3 regions of the Citrobacter sp. Igbk 17 genome follow, and region 2 is predicted to be linked to each of the others. Evidence: riboswitches for the same ligand, from Rfam matches in the RefSeq annotation. Region 2 holds a riboswitch; each other region holds the start of a gene.

The links. A riboswitch is a leader RNA that binds a small molecule or an ion and turns the genes downstream of it on or off. The one in region 2 is predicted to bind cobalamin.
Region 1: linked by a shared signal. The riboswitch ahead of btuB (TonB-dependent vitamin B12 receptor BtuB) and the one ahead of NNO08_RS05550 (ABC transporter substrate-binding protein) in region 2 are both predicted to bind cobalamin.
Region 3: linked by a shared signal. The riboswitch ahead of NNO08_RS16400 (cobyrinate a,c-diamide synthase) and the one ahead of NNO08_RS05550 (ABC transporter substrate-binding protein) in region 2 are both predicted to bind cobalamin.

What each region holds. Positions count from the first base shown of each region.
Region 1 is NZ_JANEWI010000011.1:249-6,737, forward strand. Features, by position in the region: gene murI (glutamate racemase) at 206-1,057, opposite strand; gene btuB (TonB-dependent vitamin B12 receptor BtuB) at 1,002-2,840, opposite strand; cobalamin riboswitch at 2,905-3,101, opposite strand; gene trmA (tRNA (uridine(54)-C5)-methyltransferase TrmA) at 3,217-4,317, shown strand; gene NNO08_RS08760 (YijD family membrane protein) at 4,400-4,759, opposite strand; gene fabR (HTH-type transcriptional repressor FabR) at 4,775-5,410, opposite strand; gene sthA (Si-specific NAD(P)(+) transhydrogenase) at 5,602-6,489, shown strand, end outside.
Region 2 is NZ_JANEWI010000006.1:70,970-77,458, forward strand. Features, by position in the region: gene prs (ribose-phosphate diphosphokinase) at 1-362, shown strand, start outside; gene dauA (C4-dicarboxylic acid transporter DauA) at 487-2,166, shown strand; gene NNO08_RS05545 (GNAT family N-acetyltransferase) at 2,275-2,790, shown strand; cobalamin riboswitch at 3,033-3,262, shown strand; gene NNO08_RS05550 (ABC transporter substrate-binding protein) at 3,474-4,526, shown strand; gene NNO08_RS05555 (FecCD family ABC transporter permease) at 4,592-5,656, shown strand; gene NNO08_RS05560 (ABC transporter ATP-binding protein) at 5,653-6,432, shown strand; gene NNO08_RS05565 (pseudoazurin) at 6,451-6,489, shown strand, end outside.
Region 3 is NZ_JANEWI010000029.1:616-7,104, forward strand. Features, by position in the region: gene pduF (propanediol diffusion facilitator PduF) at 1-431, shown strand, start outside; gene pocR (transcriptional regulator PocR) at 633-1,544, shown strand; cobalamin riboswitch at 1,877-2,051, shown strand; gene NNO08_RS16400 (cobyrinate a,c-diamide synthase) at 2,140-3,519, shown strand; gene cbiB (adenosylcobinamide-phosphate synthase CbiB) at 3,516-4,475, shown strand; gene NNO08_RS16410 (cobalt-precorrin-8 methylmutase) at 4,486-5,118, shown strand; gene cbiD (cobalt-precorrin-5B (C(1))-methyltransferase CbiD) at 5,115-6,254, shown strand; gene NNO08_RS16420 (cobalt-precorrin-7 (C(5))-methyltransferase) at 6,248-6,489, shown strand, end outside.

The DNA.
Region 1 (6,489 bases), on a different contig from region 2:
GGTCCCGTATATTACGTTTTCCTCATTCAGAGTCAAGCATTTATTTTTGCTTTTCTCTACGAGATCCTCAGTGGAACCCCGCTGACCCGGCGGCGTGTAATCCGTTGTTCCGTGTCAGTGGAGGCGCATTATAGGGAGTTATTTCAGGCTGACAAGGGGAAATTTAAAATAATTTTCCGAGTGCGTACTTTTTCACCAAAACAGACTAAATCGCCAGTTTTTCGAGCGTTTTGAAGCCATAGCGCTGCAACACTGGCAATAATTGTTCAGCCTCTGTTGTCATTGCCATGCAGAATGCCACATTCTCATCGGCTGATTTTGCATCTGGCGCTTCGTGTTCCAATAGCCAGGCCGTTCGACGCGCAATCGCTGCACCGGAATCCACCAGTCGCGTCCCTTCCGGGAGGACTTGCAATAACTCTTCCTGTAATAGAGGGAAATGGGTGCATCCAAGGACCACCGTATCAGGGGGTTCCGACATCCGCAGCCACGGTCGCAGAATACGACGCAGCTCTTCCAGCGAGACGGGTTCTCCGTGCAGCTTCGCTTCTGCCAGTTCCACCAGCTCAGCGGATCCCAACATCGCTATCTGACACTCGTTAGCAAAGCGCGCAATCAATTCGTGTGTGTACGAGCGTTTCACCGTCGCGCGCGTCGCCAGTAGCCCGACAATACCATTCGCCGTGAGCCGCGCCGCGGGTTTAATCGCAGGCACCACACCGACAACCGGAAAAGCGAACTTTTCACGTAATGCCGGGAGTGACACCGTGCTGGCGGTATTGCATGCGATAACCGCAAGTGCGAGGGGATAGCGTTGCTGAACTGCCGTCACAATCTCAACAACACGCTCAACGATAAACTCTTCGCTTTTCTCACCATAAGGAAAAGCGACGTTATCGAAAGCATATATATAGTGGAGATCCGGCAGGAGATTCCGGATCTCATTGTAGACCGACAACCCACCGACGCCGGAATCAAACACCAGCACGGTAGGACGTGAATCAGAAGGTGTAGCTGCCAGACAAGGTGTATTCCCGTCCTGCAGTTGGGTAGCCATAAACTGTCTCGTAATCTTTATCGAACAGGTTGGCGATTTTACCACGAACTGTCAGCTGTGAGGTGATCGGATATGACACTGCCAGATCCCACAAACTCACACCACCCAATTTTACCGGTTGATAAGTAACGTAGTCCGTATCGTATCGCGTCCCCAGATATTGATATGTCAGGCCCCAGTCAAAATCATAGACCTGCCAGTCGAGTTGGTATTTCACCTGCTGTTTAGAACGACGAGCCAGTGGCTCGTTGGTAATCGCATTACGCGAATCTACGTAGTCGTAGCTAAGCGTATGCGCCAACGGCCCGGTGTCGAAGTTTGCAGTCGCTTCGATACCTTTAATACGCGCTTTGCCTTCGTTGTAGTACTTCTGAGTGTGGGTGTTGTAGTCGATCATGTCATCGATATCGTTGCGATACCCTGACACGCGCCAGTTAACACCTGATGTTAACCCTTCAAACGCCCCTTCCCACTGCTTACTCTCTTCGGGGTCAAGGTTTGCATTGCCGTAATAGCCATGCAACTGCCCCAGATTTGGCGCTTTGTAAGATGTGCCATAGGAGGCAATGAAACGATAGCCTTCGATAAACTCCCATCCAGCACTGGTTTGCCATGTACCATGGCGACCAAACTCGGAGTTATCATCACTACGTGCCGCACCTTCGAAGGTGAAGTCACCAAGCTGCTGCAATCCCGTCAAATAGAGGCCAGTATTACGTTGGTCGTAACCGTCCGTAACATACCCAGTGCCAGGCTCCGTGGTTTGCTTTTGCCAGTCCACGCCTGCACCAATGTTACCGTGGCCAACAACTATGCTGTTTGACCACTGAACATTATATTGCTTCATATCATCCAGCGTGGCCGAGGAATCATAGCGGCCATAGTTCGGATCATAGTTGTAGTCTTTACTGTGGCTGTAGCTCGAAACCAGTTGTGACTGAATAAGCTCGCCATTAAAACGTAACCCAGCGTCCCAGCTCTGGCTATAAAGCTGTCGGGTATCAAGTAGTGCAGAGCCAGGAGAATAATACGAGTCATAATCTGTGCGGTTATCATAACCATAACCACGAACGAACCCGCTCCATGTCTCGGAGAAGTTGTGCTCCAGTGCGCCATACAGCGTCTTGCTTAAGAAACCGTCTTTATCCGGTTGAGCCTGTGCACCAGTGCTACCGTAGGCCACGACATCGAAGCCTTTGGTGTAGGCATAATCGCCCATCAACGTGACACGCGTATTTTCGCCAAGCTGTTGCTGGGTTGAGATATCGTAATTCTGATACCCATTGCTTCCCACGCCGGCGGTCAGTTCCGTCCCTGGTTTTTCGCGCGTAGTAATGATATTCACCACACCGCCAATCGCATCCGAACCATATATAGCGGAACGCGGCCCGCGGATATACTCAATACGTTGCACCAGCGATACCGGGAACTGGCTAAGATCGGCTGAGCCGCTAACTCCCGCTAAATTAAGACGCACACCATCTATCAACACCAGAACATGGCTGGCGTTAGTGCCGCGAATAAAAATAGACGAGTTTTGCCCCATACCGCCGCTTTGCGCGATATCAACACCAGGCAAACGACGTAGTACATCGTTTACCGAGGTAGATTGCCAGCGATCAATGTCCTGACGTGTAACGACGGTGATGGGTGCAAGTACTGCGCTTAGGGGCTGCTGAAAACGGTTGGCAGTGACGACGAGAGTATCTGGGCTAGCATCCTGCGCCCAACCAGAAGATGCCGCGACGGAAAGCGCCGTCAACAGCAACGATTTTTTAATCATTGTAAAGCATCCACAATATAAGAAGGATGCCGCAGGTCCACCGATAGTACGCGATAGTGAAAACCAGATGCGACGTTAGCCGGCAGGTCTTCGGGCTTGGAAGGTTATTCAGGATACCGAATAAAAAGAAATGAAGACTTCCCACCCACAGGCAGTGTCTGCTTTACGCTCTCATTTCACCTTTCCTTACCGCTGCGCGTCAGCTCCAGATTCACACTGGATTCCCTTTTAACTCACAGGACCGGAAAACGGATGCTACAGTTTGTTACAACCTACTGTCCAGACCGGATATCACAATATCGGAAATCATCAATAACTGGACATCTGATGAGCAATCCCTACAATCCCCGCGTACTTTTATTTTTCAGGACGCATCATGACCCCCGAACACCTTCCGACAGAACAGTACGACGCACAGTTAGCTGAAAAAGTGGTGCGTCTGCAGAGCTTAATGACGCCATTTTATGCACAGGCTCCGGAAGTGTTCCGCTCACCGGTTAGCCATTACCGTATGCGTGCCGAGTTCCGTCTGTGGCATGACGGGGATGACCTGTACCACATCATGTTCGACAGCCAAACGAAAAAACGTATTCGCGTCGACAGCTTTCCGGCGGCCAGCGAGCTTATCAATACGCTGATGGCGGCAATGATTGAAGGTGTACGCAACAACCACATCCTGCGTCACAAACTGTTCCAGATTGATTACCTCACCACCCTGAGCGGTCAGGCGGTGGTATCCATGCTGTACCATAAAAAACTGGATAATGAGTGGCGCCAGGAAGCCGAAGTGCTGCGGGATGCGCTGCGGGCGCAAAACCTGAATGTGCACCTGATCGGCCGGGCGACCAAAACTAAAATCGAGTTGGATCAGGATTATATCGACGAACGTTTACCGGTCGCGGGCAAAGAGATTATCTACCGCCAGGTTGAGAACAGTTTCACGCAACCGAATGCTGCAATGAACATTCAGATGCTGGAATGGGCGATTGATGTCACCAAAGATTCAAAGGGCGATCTGCTGGAGCTGTACTGCGGTAATGGCAACTTTTCATTAGCGCTGGCACAGAACTTCAACCGCGTACTGGCCACCGAAATCGCCAAGCCGTCCGTTGCTGCAGCCCAGTACAACATCGCCGCTAACCATATTGATAATGTACAAATTATCCGTATGGCAGCCGAAGAGTTTACGCAGGCAATGAACGGTGTTCGCGAATTCAACCGGTTGCAGGGGATTGATCTGAAGAGTTATCAGTGCGAGACCATTTTCGTTGACCCACCGCGCAGCGGTCTGGACAGCGAAACGGAAAAAATGGTGCAGGCGTATCCGCGTATTCTGTACATCTCCTGCAACCCGGAGACACTGTGTAAGAACCTGGAAACATTAAGCCAGACGCACAATGTTTCACGTCTGGCGCTGTTCGATCAGTTCCCGTATACGCACCATATGGAGTGCGGCGTACTGTTAACGAAGAAGTAAGACTGAACGGAGGCCGGATAAGCACTTCCGGTTCAGATTGCCGGATGGCGGCTTTGCCTTATCCGGCCTACAGCTATAACTGTTACTCCGCGATTTCCTGCTTACGGTTACGCACTTTAAAGCCGATCCAGAACACCAGAATCACCGACAGTACCGCCGGGAAGAAGTTAGAGCCAATATCCGGATATTCAGCACGTACAACGGTGCTGTACAGCAGAACACCGAGAATAAAACAGGCTGCAGCCAGGCCCGGTAACCCCACAGGCATGGTGCGATTCTGGTAACGTTGATGCAGACAGTAAACCGTCAACACCAGCGAAATAATCGGGAATACAGAGAATGGCACAATGGAGCTAAACAGCGCCGCGAATGTGCCATTGATCGATAAGCCAGCAACCAGCGCCAGCAGCAGCGTACCTTTATCTTGACCTGACTGTTTCATTGCTCGTCCTTCTCGTTACTCGGAGTGGTGCGTCATCTTCTCTTGTTCACGGCGGTACCAGTAAAATGCGCCTTTGGCGATCATGCGCAGTTGCAATACCAGCCGCTCTTCCAACTGCCGACGCTGTTCAGCGCCAACATCCAGTGCTTCTGCCCCGGCACTGAACACAATCGTTACCATGGCTTCGGCTTGCGCTTCAGTAAACGCGCGAGGCATATGGTTTTCGAGTTCAAGATAGTCCGCAAGTTCCGCAATGAAGTGCTGAATTTCACGCGCAACCGCTGCACGAAACGCTGCGGAGGTGCCCGAACGCTCGCGCAATAATAAACGGAAGGCGTTGGGATTGTTGCCGATGAACTCCATAAATGTTGAGACCGAGGTACGGATCACACTACCGCCTTTGGCGATACGCTGACGAGCCTGACGCATCAACTGGCGCAGCATCAGACCGCTCTCATCCACCATCGTCAGGCCGAGCTCATCCACATCGCGGAAATGGCGATAAAACGAGGTTGGCGCAATGCCCGCTTCACGAGCAACTTCTCGTAAACTTAGGCTGGCAAAACTACGCTCAGCGCTGAGTTGACTAAATGCGGCTTCTACCAGCGAACGCCGGGTTTTCTCTTTTTGTTGCGCTCTAACGCCCATCACGATGTCTGAATCCTTCCACATACCTTGCTGGCACTATACCAGAGATTAGGCGGTTGGCATGGCTTTGTGAATGATTGTTTACGCGCAGTTTGTGCTTCGACTTCGCAAAAAAGCACAACGATAATTGGGTTATCCCAACAACGATGTTACTATTCTGTTGCTTTTATGTATAAGAACAGGTAAGCCTGACCATGTCACATTCCTACGATTACGATGCAATAGTAATAGGTTCCGGTCCCGGCGGCGAAGGCGCTGCGATGGGTCTGGTTAAGCAAGGAGCGCGCGTCGCGGTTATTGAGCGCTATCATAACGTCGGCGGAGGCTGTACCCATTGGGGCACCATCCCGTCGAAAGCGCTCCGCCACGCAGTCAGCCGTATTATCGAATTCAATCAGAACCCACTTTACAGCGACCATTCCCGACTCCTTCGTTCTTCTTTCGCCGATATTCTCAACCATGCTGATAACGTAATTAATCAGCAAACGCGTATGCGGCAAGGTTTTTACGAGCGCAACCACTGTGAAATTCTGCAGGGAAATGCCCGTTTCGTCGACGAACATACCCTTGCTCTGGAATGTCACGACGGTACAGTGGAAACACTCACCGCAGATAAGTTTGTTATTGCCTGCGGCTCACGCCCTTATCACCCAACTGACGTCGATTTTTCGCACCCACGCGTTTACGACAGCGATTCTATCCTCAGCCTGCATCACGAACCTCGCCATGTTCTGATTTATGGCGCAGGTGTGATTGGCTGCGAATATGCGTCGATCTTCCGAGGGATGGACGTAAAAGTTGATTTAATCAACACCCGCGATCGTCTGCTGGCATTCCTCGATCAAGAGATGTCCGATTCACTCTCATACCACTTCTGGAACAGCGGCGTGGTCATTCGCCACAACGAAGAGTATGAGCGGATTGAAGGCTGTGATGACGGCGTCATCATGCACCTGAAATCCGGTAAAAAGCTGAAAGCAGACTGTCTGCTGTACGCCAATGGTCGCACCGGTAATACCGATTCGCTGGCACTGGAAAATATTGGTCTGAAAACGGACAGTCGCGGACAGCTAAAAGTGAAT
Region 2 (6,489 bases):
GCCCACGTGCGAACGTTTCTCAGGTGATGCACATCATTGGTGACGTTGCGGGCCGTGACTGCGTGCTGGTTGATGACATGATCGATACTGGCGGTACGCTGTGTAAAGCAGCTGAAGCGCTGAAAGAACGTGGTGCCAAACGCGTATTTGCTTATGCAACTCACCCGATCTTCTCAGGTAATGCGGCAAACAACCTGCGCAACTCAGTAATTGATGAAGTCGTTGTCTGTGACACCATTCCACTGACCGACGAAATCAAAGCACTGCCAAACGTGCGTACGTTGACTCTGTCGGGTATGCTGGCCGAAGCGATTCGTCGTATCAGCAACGAAGAATCCATCTCTGCTATGTTCGAGCATTAATCGAGCCCGGCTCAAAAACCCGCTGCGGCGGGTTTTTTTATCCGTTTTATTTATTTGTATGATTTATGCCAACTTCAACTATCGTTTTTTAGATAGATGATGCGCTCATGGATGAAACATTATTGTGAACAGACTATTTTCCTCACATGTGATGCCTTTCCGCGCCCTCATCGACGCTTGTTGGAAAGAAAAGTATACCGCCTCACGTTTTACTCGTGACCTGATCGCCGGGATTACCGTTGGGATCATTGCGATTCCGCTGGCAATGGCGCTGGCAATCGGTAGTGGCGTTGCACCACAGTACGGCCTGTACACCTCGGCCGTGGCTGGGATTGTTATCGCCCTCACCGGGGGCTCACGCTTTAGCGTATCTGGCCCTACCGCCGCCTTCGTGGTGATTTTGTATCCGGTGTCGCAACAGTTTGGGCTGGCAGGTCTGCTGGTCGCCACGCTAATGTCCGGGATATTCCTGATCCTTTTCGGCCTCGCTCGCTTTGGCCGCCTGATCGAATATATTCCCGTGTCAGTCACGTTAGGCTTTACATCGGGTATTGGTATTACCATCGGTACCATGCAGATTAAAGATTTTCTCGGTTTACAGATGGCTCATGTCCCGGAGCACTACCTGCAGAAGGTCGGTGCACTGTTTATGGCATTGCCAACCATTAACTTCGGCGACGCCGCCATTGGCGTGGTCACGCTGGGGATCCTGATTTTCTGGCCGCGGCTGGGGATACGTCTGCCAGGCCACCTTCCGGCGCTGCTGGCTGGCTGTGCGGTAATGGGTATTGTTAACCTGAGCGGTGGGCATGTCGCCACTATCGGTTCCCAGTTTCACTACATTCTGGCCGATGGTTCGCAAGGCAACGGTATTCCGCAGTTGCTACCCCAACTGGTATTGCCGTGGAATATGCCAGAATCAAACTTTACGCTGAGCTGGAGCTCGTTACAGGCACTGCTACCCGCCGCCTTCTCGATGGCGATGCTGGGGGCGATTGAATCCCTGCTGTGTGCTGTCGTGCTTGATGGAATGACAGGGACGAAGCATAAAGCCAATAGTGAACTGATTGGTCAGGGCCTGGGTAATATTGTCGCCCCGTTCTTTGGTGGTATTACCGCCACCGCCGCGATTGCCCGTTCAGCAGCTAACGTTCGTGCCGGCGCAACATCGCCAATTTCTGCGGTCATTCACGCGATTCTGGTGATCCTTGCACTGCTGGTGCTAGCCCCGCTGCTCTCCTGGCTACCCCTTTCGGCAATGGCTGCCCTGCTGCTGATGGTGGCATGGAACATGAGCGAAGCGCATAAAGTTGTGGATCTGCTGCGCCACGCGCCGAAAGACGACATCATCGTCATGCTGATGTGTATGTCTTTGACGGTGCTGTTCGATATGGTTATCGCCATCAGCGTCGGTATTGTTCTCGCTTCGCTGCTGTTTATGCGCCGTATTGCGCGCATGACGCGTCTGGCTCCGGTCAACGTAGACGTACCAGACGACGTACTGGTACTACGCGTTATTGGCCCGCTATTCTTTGCCGCTGCGGAAGGATTATTTACCGATCTCGAGTCGCGTATTGCAGGCAAACGCATTGTGGTGCTGAAGTGGGACGCGGTCCCGGTACTGGATGCAGGCGGTCTGGACGCCTTCCAGCGTTTTGTTAAACGTCTGCCGGAAGGTTGTGAGCTGCGTATCAGTAACCTGGAGTTTCAGCCGCTACGCACCATGGCACGCGCGGGTATCCAACCCATCCCTGGTCGTCTGACGTTCTTCCCGAACCGCGATGCCGCGCTGGCAGATATTTAATCATACTATGTTACCGGCTTGCGCAGGCTTGCCGGTAACACTTCTCTTCTGTAAACGTGTCTGAGTTGCTATTATCCAGTTTCCCTGGTTCTGATGATATCTGCAACGATGAACGCTGATACTACATTTATATTCCGTGAGATAACCGAGGCTGATATTTCGGCCGTTCAGTCGTTTATTATCCACCATTTAAATCTCTATTTTAACGCTAACCGACCGGCACCTGAACCGCATACAGATGTATTAAATCTGCGCTCACACTACCTCCATCAACCGCGAAATCTGTTGATCGGTGCATGGAATAACCGACAGCAACTTATCGCTACGCTGGCGGTCTGCCAATACGATGACCGAATACCGGCACTGCGTGGACGCTATCAATTATCCTCAACCGCTGAAATTTGTCGCTGCTATGTCGCACAGGAATATCGTCGGCAAGGCATAGGCAGCCAACTTGTCCTGCTGGCGGAACAATTTTGCGACCGACAACAATATAAAACACGCTATCTGCACACCCATCATTTTTTACCTGGCGGCTATCAATTTTGGTTGCGAAATCACTTTACCGTCTATTTTGATGAAGGTGGAGAACAGCAAATCGTGCACATGGAAAAACATCAATAAAAATGTGACGCCGCGCAAATAATTAAATACCACAATTAATTTCGTTATTAATCGTAGTCTTCTCGGCAAAGAAAACATTAATTGATCAACATCAAACAATTCTCATTTAGTTTATCGACATTTGTGCTTTCCACATAATTAATGTCACAAGCATAAAATCAACGCATTGATTTTATTGAATTAAAAACCAAAAGTGATATCAACCCTACTTATTCAAGCGGTTGACGGGGCTATTCGATACCGATAAAGTCCCCACCGACAGTATTTCAGAATCTATTGATCATTTTGAAACGGAATATGGTGCGGATTATTTTAATCTTATGCCATAGCTGCCCCCGCAACTGTAAGCGGAAACTGAATATCACTGTGTCGTGGATTATCCACGACCGGTCACTGTAAAGAACGCATTTATGGGAAGGCCGATATTCAGATTGCCGCGAGCCAGGAGACCTGCTGTCAAGGTTGTATACATTGAGTGGACGGGATGGTCCATGGGGTGATTTATTTGACGAATGTATAATATAATTTCTGAACAAATTGGCAACAATATGCTTTATTTTCATATTATCTTGCCCGCAGTTCACGATTAGATGTCATCTATCGTCATGTGCCTGTCCCGAATTTATGGAACGAAATGAACCATGACCAGACGTTCAGATTCTGGCATGAACGGGACAACACTAATGCACGCAAAAATAACTTCTGCTTATTGCAAACTTTCACTTCTGGCACTGACTGGCGCAGCACTCTTCCTGACCAGCAATATGGCTTCTGCGGCTAAAACAGAATATCCACTGACGATCAAAAACTGTGGTAGGGATATTACGTTTAATCATGCGCCAAAACGCGTGACTACCGTTGGACAAAACAGTACTGAAATCCTCTATTCCCTGGGTCTTGCCGATCGTGTTGTTGGGACATCACTGTGGTTTGGTCCGGTACCTGAACAGTACAAAGCGGCGAATGACAAGATTGCGGTCATTGCACAAAACATCCCGAGTTTCGAAGGGATTATTGCGAAAAAACCGGATCTGGTGGCCAGTCAGTTTGAATGGCAGATTGGCCCTGCGGGCACAGTTGCCTCTTACGAACAATTTAGCGAATTACACGTTCCGGTTTATACCGCCCCAGCCGATTGCGCCAAAGACAACGAAGACGGCGGTGACGGCGTGCGTAAGAGCATGTTTGATATCGCCATGGTCTATCAGGAAATTGCCGACCTGGCGAAAATTTTTGATGTACAGGATAAAGGCAATGAGCTGATTGCCAGCCTGAAAGCACGTGAAGCCGCCGCGAAAGCGAAGATTGCCGGTATGGACAACCACGTATCTGCCGTCTTTTGGTTCTCCAGCGCCGACCTGCAGCTTGACCCCTATGTCGCCGGGAAATTTGGCCCCGCGGCGTGGATAGCGCAATCTCTTGGGGTGAAAAATGTCATTGATTCCGCTGAGGAGTGGCCAACGGTAGGTTGGGAAACCATTGCCAAAGCCAACCCATCGGTCATCCTCCTCGGCGAGATGGGCCGTCGCCGCTTCCCGGCCGATGACTGGAAAGTCAAAATGGAATACCTCACATCCGATCCTGTTACCCGGCTGATCCCGGCAGTGAAAGAAAACCACCTGCCGGTGATCGACGTGCAGACCATGAACGCGGGTATCAGAACCATTGACGGGCTGGAAAAACTCGCCGATGCGCTGGTGCAATATGGCCTGGCGCACCCTCAGACGACTCACTAACTCTCGTCGCGCGTTATGCCTTATGCGGGCATAGCGCCCTTTCGTATCCCGGGAAGTCGTAAATAATGAGCGAATTACGCAGGACGCGCCATGCCATGAGCCAGCTTGCTGGCCGGACGCTGTTCCACGCGCTATGGGTCAGCATGGTGATGTGCGGCGTCCTTCTGGCGGGCATTTCAATCGGTGAGACGGTTATCCCGTGGCGGCATGTCAGCCATACGCTGGCAAACCGCTTGTTTGATACACAGTATACGGTGGATGCGCTTGATGCCGGGATTATCTGGAACTACCGCCTGACCCGTGCGCTGGTTTCCGCCTGCTGTGGAGCCTGTCTGGCGGTCTCAGGCGTGGTTCTCCAATCGCTGCTGCGCAATGCGCTGGCCGAACCTTACCTGCTGGGGATTTCTGCCGGAGCCTCAACGGGCGCGGTGCTCATTGCTCTGACCGGACTTGGCGCAGGGATCATTTCCATGTCGCTTGGCGCGTTTATTGGCGCGCTGACGGCATTTTTGTTTGTCGCGCTATTAGCCATGGCGGCAAGGGGCAAAAGCGGCTCGGCCACCACGCAAATCATTCTCGCCGGGATTGCCAGTTCGCAGCTATTCAATGCCATTACCTCACTCATCATTACGCGTTCAGCCAATGCCGAACAGGCTCGGGGCATCATGTTCTGGCTGCTGGGCAATCTCAGCGGGGTACGCTGGCCAGATGTCGTGCTGGCCATCCCTACTGCGCTGATTGGCATCGTCGTTTGCTTTTGCTACGCCCGCCATCTGGATGCATTCTCATTTGGCGCGGAATCGGCGGCATCGCTGGGCATTCCCGTCAAACGCACCCGTGGCGTACTGATTGCCGCCGTGACAGGGATGACGGCCATCATGGTGTCAATCGTCGGCGCCATTGGCTTTGTCGGGCTGGTCATTCCCCATGCTGCGCGGTTACTGGTGGGAAATCAGCACCATCGCCTATTGCCCGTCAGCGCTCTTATTGGCGCCATTTTCCTTATCGTCGCGGATGTTATTTCACGCACCTTGCTTCCAGGACAGGTCTTGCCGATCGGCGTGATTACCGCACTGGTCGGCGCACCTGCATTTGCCATCATTTTGATACGAGGGAATCCGGGGAAATGACCGCTAATCCTGTGGTAAACGCCCAGCATCTGTACTGGGAGGTTAAAGGCAAAGCCATCGTCAATGATGTCTCTTTTCAGGTCTCGCACGGTGAGTTTGTCGGTATTATCGGCCCCAATGGTTCCGGGAAAACGTCGCTGATTTCGCTCCTGGCGGGATTACTGAAACCGTCTTCCGGGCACGTTACGCTAAATCACCAGGATATTCGTCGCTATTCACGCCGCCATCTGGCGCAAAAGGTGGCACTGGTTGAACAACAGGCTGAAACCAGCGAGCGTCTTACCGCTATTCAGGCGGTTTCGCTTGGTCGCACGCCATGGCTGAGCCTGCTGTCGCCGTGGTCGAGGAAAGACGACGATATTGTGCAGACGATGCTGGAAAAAGTCTCCCTACAAAACATGCAGCATCGCTGCTGGCATACCTTCTCCGGCGGAGAGCGTCAACGTCTGCACATCGCCAGAGCGCTGGCACAGCAGCCGCAGGTACTGCTGATGGATGAGCCGACAAACCATCTTGATATCCAGCATCAGATTGGCCTGCTCAATCTGGTTAAACGTGAAAAACTCACCGTCATCGCCGCCCTACACGACCTGAATCATGCGGCGATGTTCTGCGATCGCATCATGGTGATGAAGGCTGGACAACTGGCGATGCAGGGGCATCCTGCCGCCATTTTTACCCGTGAAAATCTTAACAGCTGGTTTGGCATCGACGCGATTGTCGAACACGCCCCCGACGACATGAGCTGTTTTATCCGTTACCAACGCCCCGCGTAAACACTGAAAGGAACCACAATGAAACGTGTTAAGCAAAGTTTGCAAATCTTATGCCTG
Region 3 (6,489 bases), on a different contig from region 2:
TGCAGCTTGCCAGCATATTTAGTACTTATCCTGCCGCTGCACTCAGCGTCTGGCAGGCTGCACTGGTGGAAGTTGTGATTACCTCCATTCTGATGGGAATGATCATGGCGCTCACCGATGATGGCAATGGGATTCCCCGGGGGCCGTTAGCACCACTACTGATCGGTATTCTGGTTGCTGTTCTAGGGGCTTCTACCGGGCCGCTTACCGGATTTGCCATGAATCCGGCTCGTGATTTTGGGCCTAAATTGTTCGCATGGATGGCGGGCTGGGGGGATGTCGCGATGACTGGGGGGCGTGATATTCCTTACTTTATTGTCCCGATCGTGGCACCTATCATTGGTGCTTGTGCGGGGGCAGCAATTTATCGTTACTTTATTGGCAAAAACTTACCGTGTAATAGCTGTAAGCTGGAGGAAAATGAGCGTTAGCTTCATGGAAAATGTTTATTTTTGAAATGTAATAACTGTTTTCGTGATCAGGTTTCCTGAACCGCTTAAAAAGTCTCCCAAGAATGGGAGACTTTTGTTATGTTCGAATACGCCTTTTATCATTGCTTTGGATAGCGAGATGAAAGCGGATGTAAATAATATGTTTTATTTATAACAATAAATTAACTGAGAGGTTTTATCATGATTTCTGCGAGTGCCCTGAACTCAGAACTCATTAATAAAATCGCACAGGATTTTGCGCAGGCCACCAGTCTGGCTGTTGTGGTTGTCAATATTCACGGTGATGAAATTTCTGAGCTTTTTAATTTCACCCCTTTTTGCCAGTTGATGCGCCAGCATCCTCAACATAGTACGCGATGTCGTATGAGCGATCGCTGTGGGGGACTGGAAGCTTCAAAATCCGATCAACCTTGCATTTATCGCTGCCATGCCGGACTTACCGACTTCTCCATTCCGCTGGTCATTGCGGGACATCTGGTAGGGTTTGTCTTATGTGGTCAGGTGCGCTTAAGTAATGACGTGGGGCTGGTGGATATTCTGAACGTGGACGACCGTTGGCAAGCCGATCCCGAACTGGTGAGTGAATTTCGTAATGTACCGGAAATGGACTATTCGCGGGTTATTGCCTCTGCTGATTTGCTAAAGCTCATTGTAGAAAATTGTCTTAAAAAACAACTGAATTTCGTCGTAATTAAAGACAATCCGCAACAGTCAGAGCCGGTGCGGGCTAATCGTAGTCCGAACCCTCATGACAGTAAAATGAAGAAAGCCTTGCGTTATATTGATGCGCATTTATCGGACGAGCTTCGTCTGGAAGATGTTGCCTCTCATGTTTATCTCAGCCCTTACTATTTCAGCAAATTGTTCAAAAAATATCAGGGGATAGGATTTAACGCATGGGTAAATCAACAGCGAATGGCGAGTGCCAAAGAGTTACTTTGTCATAGCGACTGGAGCATTGCCAGTATCGCGCGAAATTTAGGCTTCTCACAAACCAGTTATTTTTGCAAAGTTTTCCGTCAAACGTACCAGGTTACGCCGCAGGCTTTCCGTCAGCAAATAAATGTCATCTCATCTGAAGAGACAGCTTAAATAGCAATAATTTGCTATTGCCGATTTTTGATATCGTATGCTATGTCAGTCATTATAAAATGAAAAATAACTACAGCAGTCAATAAATTGTCATAGCGCAACAAAATAATGGTATTTGAAGGATAAACTGCACCAGTTTTTATTTTTGTGATGAGATACAGTGTCTGTGTGAAAGACTTTCTTTATTCTTTAATGACGCTTTCATTCAAAAAATGAACATATGAATAAACGGGTTGAGGCCATAACATTGGTTGAATGTACCCGGCAAGATATTAAATTGAATTATTGTCATGAGGTCGTGAATTTGCCTCAAGACACAGAGCCAAATTAAATCGGCTCTTGAACTGACAGGTTTGCCACATTTGTGGTAGGGAAGGGGGTGAGAATCCCCCGCAGCCCCCGCTGCTGTGATGCTGACGACCCCGTATAGACCACTGATCGCAAGATTGGGAAGGACGGGCGAGGACGACGCTAAGCCAGAAGACCTGCCTGTCGGTGACTACCAACAACTTCGGTGGGAAGTGGGTTGCGCAGATGCATACAGTCGAGAGACTGGGTATCTATACACCCCTACCACCCTGAACAGGATCAGGGTATGGCGGCCAGTTTTCACGCATTTGTTCTTGCAGGTACCGGTAGCGGCTGTGGCAAAACCACGGTAACGCTGGGCTTGTTGAGCCTGATGAAAAAGCGCGGTTTACGCGTCCAGCCATGCAAAGTCGGTCCTGATTACCTTGATACTGGCTGGCACACCGCGGTATGTGGTACGGCTTCCCGCAATCTTGATAGCTTCATGCTACCCACCTCTACACTGAATGCCTTATTTTGCGAGCAGATGCGGCACGCGGATATTGCCGTTATCGAAGGCGTTATGGGGTTATATGACGGCTATGGCACAGACCCTGATTACTGCAGTACTGCGGCGATGGCGAAACAGTTGGGCTGCCCGGTCATCTTGCTGGTTGACGGTAAGGCGGTTTCCACTTCGATAGCCGCCACGGTGATGGGATTCCAGCATTTTGATCCCAGTCTGAACATTGCAGGCGTGATTGTTAATCGGGTCAACAGCGAAACACATTACCAGCTACTCAAAGTTGCGATTGAGCGTTATTGCTCCGTGCCTGTATTGGGCTATGTTCCTCGCATGGAGGGCGTCGCGCTCCCTGAGCGTCATTTGGGGCTGGTTACCGCTCGTGAGTCAGTTATCAACCAGCAGCCGTGGCAGGATTTTGCCGCGATGCTGGAACAGACGCTGGATATCGACGCGCTGCTGGCCTTAAGTGCGTCAGACAACCTTCCTGTTGGTGAATGGCCCGCCCTGCCTGCTGCAGACGCAGGCGCAGGGTTAACGCTGGCCATTGCTGATGACGAGGCGTTCAACTTTTATTATCCGGATAACATTACGTTACTGGCGCGTACGGGCCTCAACATTGTTCGTTTTAGCCCGCTGCACGATACCTGTTTACCGGACTGCCAGATGATCTGGTTAGGCGGTGGGTATCCGGAACTGCATGCTGCGGCCCTGGCCCGTAATGTCACCATGCTGGAGCAATTGCGAGCGGCACATCAGCGTGGCGTCGCTATTTATGCAGAGTGCGGAGGGTTGATGTATCTCGGTAGCTCGCTGGAGGACAGCAACGGCGATCGCTGGCAAATGGTAGATATCATTCCGGGGCACAGCAAAATGGGCAAACGGCTGACCCGGTTTGGTTACTGCGAGGCGCAAGCCACACAGCAAACATTGCTGGCAACGGCCGGTGAAGTCCTGCGCGGGCATGAATTCCACTATTCCGATTTTACCCCTGAAACTCCGGCGGTAATGAGTTGCCGCAAGGTGCGTGATGGCAAAACGCTGCAGGCCTGGTCAGGCGGATGGCAGGTCGGAAATACCTTCGCCAGCTACCTGCACGTTCATTTTGCCCAGCGCCCCGAAATGCTCAATCACTGGCTGGCCGCTGCGAGGAACGCGCTATGACGATACTTGCATGGTGCGTTGCCTGGCTGCTGGATTTTATCATTGGCGATCCGCAGAACTGGCCTCACCCGGTGCGCTGGATTGGCAACCTTATCTCCGCAGTCCAGCGAGTCATTCGGCGTTATTGCCATCGTGATAGCACGCTGAGAATCGGCGGTGCCGTGATGTGGATCGTGGTGGTCGGTGTGACATGGGGCGTTTCCTGGGGAGTGCTGACGCTGGCGAATTCCATTCATCCGTGGCTGGGATGGGGCGTAGAGGTGTGGATGATCTTTACCGTGCTGGCGGGGCGTTGTCTGGCGAATGCTGCGCTGGATGTTGAGCGTCCATTGCGTGCCAATAATCTCGCCGAAAGTCGGGAAAAACTTTCCTGGATTGTGGGACGTGATACCTCACAGCTGCAACCAAAACAGATCAACCGCGCCGTGGTGGAAACCGTGGCGGAAAACACCGTTGACGGCATCATCGCGCCGCTGTTCTTTCTCTTACTGGGCGGTGCGCCGCTGGCGATGGCCTACAAAGCGGTGAATACCCTCGATTCAATGGTGGGGTACAAACATGAAAAGTACCGTGCTATCGGCATGGTCAGCGCCCGTCTGGACGATGTCGCTAACTTTATTCCGGCAAGACTGAGCTGGTTGTTGCTGGGTGTGGCGGCGTTTTTATGCCGCCAGGACGGCGCACGCGCTTTGCAGATTGGCTGGCGTGATCGCTACAACCATAGCAGCCCAAACTGCGCGTGGTCGGAAGCTGCTGTGGCCGGCGCATTAGGTATTCGCCTGGGGGGACCCAATGACTACTTTGGCGAACGCGTTGAGAAACCGTGGATTGGCGATCAACAACGAGACATTTCTGTAGACGACATTTCCCAAACGATTCGATTGATGTGGGTAGCATCGACCCTGGCACTGGCGCTTTTTATTGCGCTGCGCTGGCTGTGGGTCGGTGTCGCCTGAGGACAACAAAATGCACTATATCCAGCAACCTCAAGCGATTGAGGCCAAAAGTTTCGACATCATTGGTGAGATTATCAGTGAAACCCGCCCGGATTATCAGTTTGCCAGTCCGTTGCATGAAGCCATCATCAAGAGGGTGATCCACACAACCGCGGATTTCGACTGGCTGGACATTCTGTGGTTTTCCAGCGGTGTACTGGAACAGTTTTGCGCAGCATTGAGTCGCCCGAGTGTGATTTATACCGATACCACGATGGCGCTTTCCGGGATCAACAAAACCCTGCTGGCAAAATTCGGTGGCGAATGCCGCTGTTACATCAGCGACCCACGCGTGGTGCGGGCAGCAAAAGAACAGGGGATCACGCGTTCAATGGCTGCAGTCGACATTGCCGTGAAGGAAGAAGGCGAAAAACTGTTTGTCTTTGGCAACGCGCCAACCGCGTTGTTCCGGCTGCTGGAACATGATGCACCTGTCAGCGGTGTGGTTGGCGTACCGGTAGGATTTGTTGGCGCGGCGGAGTCGAAGGACGCACTGACACAAAGTCATCTGCCCGCCATTGCCGCATTAGGTCGCAAAGGTGGCAGTAACGTCGCTGCCGCTATCGTCAACGCCATGCTTTATCACATGCAGGGGGCGCGATGAGCGACCAGTCCTTCGATACGCCAGTGTGGCACAACGGTAAAGCGCTGCGTAAAGGGTACACCACGGGATCGTGTGCGACGGCGGCGGCAAAAGTCGCTGCGTTGATGGTGCTGCGCCAGCATCTGATCCATCAGGTTTCCATTGTGACGCCTTCCGGGGTGACGTTATGCCTGAACGTGGAATCACCGCATATCGAAGGGCAACAGGCGATTGCCGCCATCCGCAAAGATGGTGGTGATGATGTGGACGCCACGCATGGGATGCTGATCTTTGCCCGCGTGACGTTAGACGATAGCAAAGAAATTGTCTTACAGGGCGGTGAAGGTGTCGGTACGGTGACCCGTAAAGGGATTGGTTTGCCGGTGGGCAGTTCGGCGATTAACCGGACACCTCGTCAGACCATTGAGTCCGCAGTACGTGAAGCGATTGGACCAAATCGTGGGGCAAACATCGAGATTTTTGCGCCTGAAGGTGAAGAACGGGCGCAAAAAACCTACAACTCGCGCCTGGGGATTCTGGGCGGTATTTCGATCATTGGTACCACGGGCATTGTTACGCCGATGTCGGAAGAGAGCTGGAAACGTTCGCTATCGCTGGAACTGGAGATCAAACGCGCGGCAGGACTGGATCGCGTCGTACTGGTACCGGGTAACCACGGTGAACGTTTTGTGCGTGAACAAATGGGGATCGACACACAGGTTGTAGTCACTATGAGCAACTTTGTCGGTTACATGATTGAAGAAGCGGTGCGCCTGGGATTCCGCCAGATCGTGCTGGTTGGCCACCCTGGCAAACTTATCAAAATCGCGGCAGGGATCTTCCATACCCACAGTCATATCGCTGATGCCCGCATGGAAACGCTGGTGGCTCACCTCGCATTACTTGGCGCGCCGTTGGAACTGCTGACGCTGGTCAGCGACTGTGACACGACCGAAGCTGCGATGGAACATATCGAAGCATACGGTTTTCAACACATTTACAACCATTTGGCGAAGCGTATTTGTATGCGCGTCCTGCAAACCCTGCGTTTTACGAAAAATCCCCCGACCTGCGACGCCATCATGTTCTCTTTTGATAATCAGGTCCTCGGCAGCAATCGTCCGGTCGCGGAGATCGCAGAGGAGATGGAATGTTAACTGTTGTTGGGATGGGACCCGCTGGGTTGCATTTGATGACGCCGGTGGCGCGCGACGCGGTTGCAAAGGCCGATGTGCTGGTCGGTGGTAAGCGGCATCTGCAGCAGTTCCCGGATTTTGCCGGTGAACGGTTTGCTCTTGGCGCCAATATTCCGGATCTATTGAACTGGATAAGCGAACATCAGGCGCGAAACGTGGTGGTACTGGCCTCAGGCGACCCGCTGTTCTACGGCAT